Regions from separate parts of the Microbulbifer sp. SH-1 genome, predicted to be linked through region 1. Evidence: predicted binding sites of a transcription regulator. Region 1 holds the regulator's gene; the other holds the start of a gene.
The links. The regulator LexA, encoded in region 1, represses DNA repair genes until DNA is damaged. The targets are predictions, from matches to a motif close to ACTGTNTNTANANACAGT.
Positions count from the first base shown of each region.

Region 2: the regulator LexA is predicted to act here: its motif matches at 2,434-2,451, upstream of ruvC (crossover junction endodeoxyribonuclease RuvC).

Region 1 covers NZ_CP046948.1:1,313,880-1,318,298, forward strand. The annotation lists gene GNX18_RS05795 (DUF6763 family protein) at 172-504, shown strand; gene GNX18_RS05800 (TIGR00730 family Rossman fold protein) at 577-1,218, opposite strand; gene lexA (transcriptional repressor LexA) at 1,410-2,018, shown strand; gene GNX18_RS05810 (hypothetical protein) at 2,105-2,359, opposite strand; gene GNX18_RS05815 (DUF6586 family protein) at 2,461-2,991, opposite strand; gene topA (type I DNA topoisomerase) at 3,000-4,419, opposite strand, start outside.
Region 2 covers NZ_CP046948.1:4,572,549-4,576,967, reverse strand. The annotation lists gene ybgC (tol-pal system-associated acyl-CoA thioesterase) at 1-40, opposite strand, end outside; gene ruvB (Holliday junction branch migration DNA helicase RuvB) at 192-1,211, opposite strand; gene ruvA (Holliday junction branch migration protein RuvA) at 1,228-1,839, opposite strand; gene ruvC (crossover junction endodeoxyribonuclease RuvC) at 1,891-2,421, opposite strand; gene GNX18_RS18925 (YebC/PmpR family DNA-binding transcriptional regulator) at 2,561-3,304, opposite strand; gene aspS (aspartate--tRNA ligase) at 3,407-4,419, opposite strand, start outside.

The DNA.
Region 1 (4,419 bases):
GAAAACCTCCCACTTGCATACTGCCACCCGCAAACGGCCAGCTCGCTCACAGTCTCGTTAAGCCGTGCAGTTCTCGCGACTCTCCGGTTACCAGCTTTGATCGCGGCACACTAGATTGGAATGAAAGGCCAGTGATTGGCGTCTTTGGGTGATGACGACAGGAGGTACCCCATGGCGAGAATAGCGCCGGAAATAGGCAGCTGGTTCGAGAACTTTCAAAGCGGTGATTTGTTTGAAGTGGTCGCTGTGGACCAACCATCCCGCACCATCGAGATTCAGTATCTCGACGGCACTCTTGATGAAATTGATTTTCACAGTTGGCCGCGATTGCCCGTCATCGGCGCCGCAGCTCCGGAAGATGCCAACGCGGGCTACGGCTCCTGGGCGCAAGAGATGCAGGACGACGAAGACTCCGGCTACACCAGTCCGATTTTTTCTCCGGTTCAGAGCACCATAGACCGCCTTGAGGGTGAAACCTTCCCGGGAACAGACGAAGGGCCGTGATGGCGATTGTTGCCCGGACGAATGTTGCCCAGACGAACAACAGGCTCAACCAGCCCCAGCGGGCGACGGTCTCTACTCATCCCGCTTACGAATGAAGTCGATGATGATTTCCGCTGCCTCATCCACGGTATCCACCAGTTTGAACAGCTCCAGATCAGCGGCATCGATACACGCGCGCTCAAGTACGGTACCCACCAGCCACTCCAGCAGACCAGACCAGTAGCGCTTCCCGACCAGCACAATGGGAAAACGCCGCACCTTCTGGGTCTGCACCAGCGTCAGCGCCTCAAACAGCTCATCCATGGTGCCATAGCCCCCAGGCATGGCTATGAAGCCAACCGCATGCTTCACAAACATGAATTTGCGCACGAAGAAATAGCGGAAGTTCAGGTGGATATCCAAATAGGGGTTGGGCACCTGTTCGAATGGCAGCTCGATATTCAGGCCTATTGAAGCGCCGGCATGGGTAAATGCGCCGCGATTGCACGCCTCCATAATACCCGGGCCACCGCCGGTGATAACCGGGATGCCCTCACCCGCCAGCAGCTCGCCCAGCCGCACCCCTTGTTGGTACTCAACAGCGTCTTCCCGAAAACGTGCGCTGCCAAATACGGTCACCGCACCCTTAAGCGTAATCAGGCGCTCTATGCCATCGACGAGTTCAGACTGAATACGAAGCACGCGCCACGCTTCCGGCATTTTTGCATCCAGCATATGCCTTCTCCTAATCGCTCTTACTTCTTATGTTGGCAGCGAATCGGCAAACCGAGTCAGCGCAGGTTTTGGAGTTCGCCGGTCCCTCCAAGTCTAGCAGTATTGACGCGAGAGCCTTGTGGATTGCGTGAGGGAGAAATCTGTATATAATCCCAGCAACTGTATAAAAATACAGACAACAGGAAACGCCCATGACAAACCTCACTGCTCGCCAGGCTCAGGTACTGGAACTGATCAAATCCTATCTGGACGAAACGGGTTACCCGCCCACCCGGGCCGAGATCGCACAGGAATTGGGCTTTCGCTCGCCAAACGCAGCGGAAGAACACCTAAAGGCGCTCGCGCGCAAGGGGGCGATTGAAATGGTTGCCGGTGCTTCCCGGGGCATTCGCATTCCCGGCCACCAGAGTGGCCTACCCATTGTTGGCCGGGTAGCCGCGGGCAACCCGATTCTGGCGGAGGAGAATATCGAGGAGTACTGCGAGATCCCCGCGGAATTCTTCCACCCGCCGGCGGATTACCTGTTGCGGGTGCACGGCATGAGCATGAAGAACGCCGGCATTTTTGATGGAGACCTTCTCGCGGTACAGCGCACCGACAATATCCGCAACGGACAGATTGTGGTGGCGCGAATCGAAGACGAGGTGACCGTTAAGCGCTTTAAGCGCCGCGGCAACCAGGCGATGGTCCAGCTGTTGCCGGAGAATGAAGAATTTGACGTCATCGAAGTAGATATGCGCGACAAGAATTTCGCGATTGAAGGACTCGCGGTCGGCGTAATTCGCCAGAACCCGTTCTAACCTGCAGGCGAATAGCCTGTGCGTCATCCAACAAAAACGGGGCTCATCGAGCCCCGTTTTTGTTGGTCCACCGGGAGCTTTCCTCCTCAGTGGATGGTGTGTTCCGTAACGTCCACCTCTTCCTCTTCAAAGGGTTCCGGCTCCAGGGCACCGAGATCCTGCACCGCCTCAATACCGGCCTCCAACATGGCACGAGCGATCGCAATCTTGTGCTCGCGCAGGAAGTTCAGGCTTTCGTCCGAGAAATGAATACGCACCAGCGGGTCCTCCCTGTGACCAGCGCGTCGCAGCGCCACATCACCATTGGACAACTCGATGATTTCGTAAGTCTCAGAGGACATTCACTTCTCCAGTTACAGCGGGATTTGCGGGCAGTGTAACACAGGGATCAGTGATTATTCAGTGGCCAGACACGGTCGGGAGTGGCGCCGCACTAACCTGATCACCATTCCACGCTCTGGGCGCGCTGCCGTGCCACCAGCTCGCCGAGCTGGCGCTGCCAAAATCTGAGGCTCTCCACACTGAGACTGGCAGGAATGTTTGAATCCACCTGCCGCAGGGGTATCAGGGACTGCACACCGCTGGCGGTCGGAGAAGACTCCTGGCCTCCACCCGCCGTGGGGCGCCACAACCCCCGCCAGCAGTGCGCCATAGCCGCAAACCAGCTCTCGGGGTTTTCCTCCAGATCCAGCAGCTCAGCGACCTCAGCGCTGTATTTGTTGCGCGCACTTACCAGCTCCTGTAACCGGACCGCAGTGTCCGGCTCGCCACCAGGTCTGAAGCCCAGTTGCAGCTGGTAGCCCTGCTCTGCCAGAAACGCGCGATAAGCCCGCCACAACTGCAACAACGCACCCTCAAGCAGCGCGGACCGCAACAGCGGCGGGCTTTCATCGTCGGCGGTATCCAGTGAATGCAATATCAGCTCTGATTTTCGCAGGGCCGAAGCCACCAGACCGGTATAGGGGTTGCTCATTGCTTCACCTATTTCGCCGGTGACTTTTTGGCCGGGGCTTTTTTCGCGGCTGCTTTTTTGGCCGCGGCCTTTTTCGCCGGCGCCTTTTTAGCAGCCGATTTTTTCGGCCCTGCGGATTTGCTGCCTGAGTCCTCTACCAGCCATTTACCGCCGGTATAGAACGCCTTCCAGCCGGTTGCCTTGCCGTCTTCCTCGGATTGCACGTACTGTTCCTGGGTTTTGCGGCTAAAACGCACAACCGTATCCCGGCCCTCGCTGTCTTCCGTAGGTGCGGAGAACAGGAAACTGTACTTGGGATCAATCTCATCCTTATGCGGCAGCAGCTCCTTCACCAGCGGCGCGCGGGTCTCGCGGTTTTTCGGGAACTGGCTGGCAGCCAGGAACAGACCCGAAGCACCGTCGCGCAGGATGTAAGTGTCGTCGACCTTTTCACAGGCGAGCTCCGGCATGGGTACCGGGTCCATTTTCGGCGGCGCGGGCTGACCGTTCTTGAGCAGTTTGCGGGTGTTTTTACAGGCATCATTGGTGCAGCCGAAGTATTTGCCAAAGCGGCCAGACTTCAACTGCATGTCGCTGCCGCACTTGTCGCACTCAATCAATGGGCCGTCATAACCCTTGATCTTGAACGTGCCCTTTTCCACCTCGAAGCCGTTGCAGTCCGGGTTGTTTCCGCAGATATGCAGCTTGCGCTGCTCGTCCACCAGATAACTGTCCATAGCGGTGCCGCATTTGGGGCACCGATGTTTGTCCCGCAGTTGACGGGTTTCGGCTTCGTCATCCTTATCCGCGTCGATAGCCTCTTCGCCGGACACCAGATTCATGGTGTTGGTGCAGCGCTCCTTTGGCGGTAACGCATAGCCGGAACACCCCAGGAAAACGCCGGTGGAACCGGTGCGAATCTGCATATGGCGGCCGCACTGACCGCACTTGATATCGGTATCCGTGGGCGCATTGCGTCGCATGCCACCGTCGGTATCCTGAGCTTGTTCCAGGCGCTTGCTGAAGTCCGTGTAGAACTCATCCAGAAGTGCCTTCCACCCTTTTTTCCCTTCAGCCACGGCATCCAGGGATTCTTCCAGGCTCGCGGTGAAACCGTAGTCCATCAGGTCGGTGAAGCTTTCACTCAGACGGTCGGTGACGATGTCGCCCATTTTTTCCGCGTAGAAACGGCGGTTTTCCAGGCGCACATAGCCGCGATCCTGAATGGTGGAAATAATCGACGCGTAGGTAGACGGCCGGCCGATACCGCGTTTTTCCAGCTCTTTTACCAGGGCTGCCTCGCTGAAGCGCGCCGGCGGCTTGGTGAAATGCTGTTTCGGATCCAGTTTCTTGAGATTGAGTTTTTCCCCAACCTTGATGTCCGGCAATGCCAGATCTTCGTCTTTCTTGCTCTGCGGCGGCGCCACTTTGAGAAAGCCGTCAAAACGG
Region 2 (4,419 bases), 1.4 Mb from region 1:
CGATATAGACACGGATGGGGATGTGGAAGGGTTCTGACACTTTCTGTCCTTAAATCGCCGACCGCGAACTCGGTTTTATTGGTCTTCTGCGGTTTTGGGGCCACCGGTCCACCCGCAAGGAACCTCTGGAAACCTAGCGAGCGCTGGCGACCAACGATGGGACAACATGCTACAGGATGACGACCGCTTCGTCAGGTGCGGTCGGGCTTCGGGATACCAAAATGTTCGTACGCCAGCGCCGTCACCAGCCGCCCCCGCGGGGTGCGGGTGATATATCCCTGCTGGATCAGGTAGGGCTCGAGCACGTCCTCGATAGTGTCGCGCTCTTCGCTGACCGCGGCGGCAAGACTGTCGACCCCTACCGGGCCGCCGTCAAACTTCTCGATCATGGTGAGCAGCATACGGCGGTCGAGCTGATCGAATCCGCGGGCGTCCACGTTCAGCATGTTGAGCGCGCGGTCGGCGATATCCACACACACACGACCATTGCCTTTTACTTCGGCGTAGTCGCGCACCCGGCGCAGCAGGCGGTTGGCAATACGCGGCGTACCGCGGGCGCGGCACGCGACCTCGCGCGCGCCCCCCTCATCCATCTCCACGCCCATGAGTCGCGCCGAGCGGGCGACGATGCTGGTGAGGTCGTCGATGTTGTAAAACTCGAGCCGCTGCACGATACCGAAGCGATCCCGCAGTGGAGAGGTAAGCAGGCCCGCACGCGTGGTGGCTCCCACCAACGTAAACGGCGGCAGGTCCAGCTTGATCGAGCGCGCCGCCGGCCCTTCGCCGATCATGATGTCGAGCTGATAGTCCTCCATTGCCGGATACAGCACCTCTTCCACATGGGGACTGAGGCGGTGGATCTCGTCGATGAACAGCACATCCCCCGGCTCGAGATTGGTCATGATGGCGGCGAGATCGCCGGCCTTTTCCAGCACGGGGCCAGACGTCGTCTTGATCGCCACACCCATTTCTGCGGCGATAATGTTGGCGAGCGTGGTCTTGCCGAGACCGGGGGGGCCGAACACCAGGGTGTGGTCCAGCGCCTCTTTGCGCAGCTTCGCGGCCTGAATAAAGATCTCCATCTGCTCGCGCACCACCGGCTGGCCGACGTAATCGGACAAGGATTTGGGGCGCACGGCGCGGTCGTACTGATCTTCCTGGCCGGAAGGGCCTATGGGTTCGGGGGCGATGAGACGGTCGGCTTCAATCACTGGATGCACTCAATTATCAGGCAGGGGCCATGCTCTTCAGGGCGATACGGATCAAGCTGGCGCTGTCGGCGTCGGGCTGCTCCTTGGCGGCGCGGGAGACCATTTTGGTGGCATCCGTGGGCTTGTAACCGAGCGCAACCAGAGCACTTTCCGCCTCGCCCGCATGGTCCAACTTGGGTTCGGCATTCACCGCCAACAGCGGGATGTCGCCGAGATCACCGGCCTGCGGGGTGAGTTTGCCGCGCAGCTCGATGATCAGGCGCTCGGCGGTTTTCTTGCCCACACCGGGTACTTTTACCAGCGCCCCCACATTATCGTCCGCCACACAGCGCGCCAGCGCGGCGCCATCGAGGCCGGAGAGAATTGCCAGCGCCATTTTCGGGCCGACGCCGTTGACCTTAATCAGGATGCGGAACAGCTGGCGATCCGATTCGCGGATAAAACCGAACAGCTGCTGGGAGGTTTCCGACACCGCCAGATGCGTATGCAACTGCACACTGCCACCGAGTTGCGGCAGTTCAAAGATGGTGGTCATGGGAGCCAGCACTTCGTAGCCGACGCCCTGCACATCCACCAAAAGTTGCGGCGGCTGAACCGCGGCCAGTTTGCCGGTAAGTCTTCCGATCATTGTTTTTCCAGATTTTATTTCGGGTCCGCAGACTTTTTTCTTTCCATCCGATCAAGTCACACTCAACCTTCCGCGCCGGAACCGGGCCCGGCTTCCGGTAGAGGACTGGATCAATGTCTGCATCGTGTGCAGATGACAGAGTGCCACCGCCAGTGCATCCGCGGCGTCTTCCTGCGGCGAGGCGGGGAGTTTCAATAGGGTTTTGACCATGTGCTGGACTTGTAACTTGTCCGCCGCACCACTGCCCACCACCGCCTGTTTCACCTTGCGCGCTTCGTATTCCGACACCGGCAGACCTGCGTTGGCAGCGGCGACGATGGCGGCGCCCCTCGCCTGGCCGAGCTTCAGGGCCGAACCCGCGCTCTTGGCCATGAACACATTTTCAATGGCCATCTGCTGTGGCTGGTACTGCTGGGCAATCTGGCTCACTGCGTCGAAGATGAGTTTGAGCCGCTCCGGCAACGGGGCATCCGGTATGCGGATCACGCCGCTGGCCACATAGCGGGCACTGGAGCGCTCCACGTCGATCAGGCCATAGCCGGTCTTGCGTGAGCCGGGGTCTATCCCCAGAATTCGGGTCACGGCTGCCTGCCCCCTGTACATTTATACAATTCCGGCGGGAAGTGTCCCAAGGCGATTGCGGGGCGTCAAGGCGAAAGGGGCAATCCCCGGAAACAAAAATGCCCCGACTGGCGGGGCATATCAGGGGCGCGAAGCAGGATTACCCGAGTTCGGCCATTACCTCTTCCGGGATATCCGCATTGGTGTAGACGTTCTGCACATCGTCCAGGTCTTCCAGCATATCCACCAGTGCCAATACCTTCTCCGCACCCTCTTTATCCAGCGCGATGGTGGTGGAGGGGATCATGGCGATTTCCGCGCTCGCTGGAGCGAAGCCCGCTGCGGTCAGCGCCTCCTTTACCGGCATGTAATCGGTAAACTCGGTGGTTACCTCGATGCTGCCGTCGTCATTGGTGACGATATCTTCCGCACCGGCTTCCAGCGCCGCTTCCATCAGTGCATCTTCATCCACACCCGCGTCGTAGAACATCTGCCCCTTGCGCGAGAACAGATAGGCCACGGAGCCGTCGGTACCCAGATTGCCGCCACGCTTGCTGAAGGCGTGGCGCACTTCACTTACGGTGCGGTTGCGGTTGTCGGTCAGGCATTCCACCAGCACCGCGACACCGCCAACGCCATAGCCTTCGTAGATGACCGCCTCGTAGTTATCGCCGTCATTGGCGCCAGCACCGCGGGCAATCGCTTTGTCGATGGTGTCGCGCTTCATGTTCGCGCCGAGGGCCTTATCGATGGTGGCACGCAGGGTGGGGTTGTCATCCGGATTGGCACCGGCCTTGGCGGCGACGGTCAGTTCGCGAATGATCTTGGTGAAAATCTTGCCCCGCTTGGCATCCTGGGCAGCCTTGCGGTGCTTGATGTTGGCCCATTTACTGTGTCCAGCCATCAATTTTTCCTCCGTCGTCTCCCTGTAGGAGCCTGCTTGCAGGCGAACATTCGCAGTGCGAAATTCGCCTGCAAGCAGGCTCCTACAGCGGTTTTCTACAACTTAACCTACCTGCTCTTCTTTACTGCGCAGGCGAATGCTCAGCTCGCGCAGCTGTTTGGCATCTACCGCGCCGGGGGCGTCGGTCATCACACAGGCAGCACTCTGGGTTTTCGGGAAGGCGATGACGTCGCGGATGGAGTCGCTGTTGGTCATCAGCATCACCAGGCGGTCGAGGCCGAAGGCAAGGCCACCGTGGGGCGGCGCACCGTATTTCAGTGCATCCAGCAGGAAGCCGAATTTTTCGCGCTGCTCTTCGGCGCTGATGCCCAGGGCGCGGAATACGGTCTGCTGCATTTCCTGATTGTGGATACGGATGGATCCTCCACCCAGCTCAGTGCCGTTCAGCACCATATCGTAAGCGCGCGACAGGGCCTCCAGCGGGTTCTTCTCCAGCTCCTCCGGTGCGCAGGAGGGTGAAGTGAACGGGTGGTGCAGCGCGGTAATACTGCCGTCGTCGTTCTCTTCGAACATCGGGAAGTCCACCACCCACAACGGGGCCCATTCGGCGACGTACAGGTTGAGGTCTTCTCCCAGCTTGCAGCGCAGGGCGCCGAGAGCTTCGGATACAATTTTGCCCTTGTCGGCGCCGAAGAAGATCAAATCGCCGTTCTCCGCCCGCAGACGGTCGAGAATAGCTGCGCGCACATCGTTTGGCAGGAACTTGACGATGGGGGACTGCAGGCCGTTTTCCAGGTCGGACTTGTCGTTGACCTTGATATAGGCGAGGCCCTTGGCACCGTAGATACCCACAAATTTGGTGTAATCGTCGATCTGCTTGCGCGTCAGTTTGTCGTTGCCACCGGGCACTTTCAGCGCAGTGACACGGCCTTTCGGGTCGTTCGCGGGGCCGGAGAACACTTTGAAGTCCACATCGGTCATCAGATCCTTGATGTCCACCAGTTCCAGCGGAATGCGCAGGTCAGGCTTGTCGGAGCCAAACTTTTCCATCGCCTCGCTGAACGGCATACGCGGGAATTCCCCCAGCTCAACGCCTTTCAGCTCCTTGAACAGCT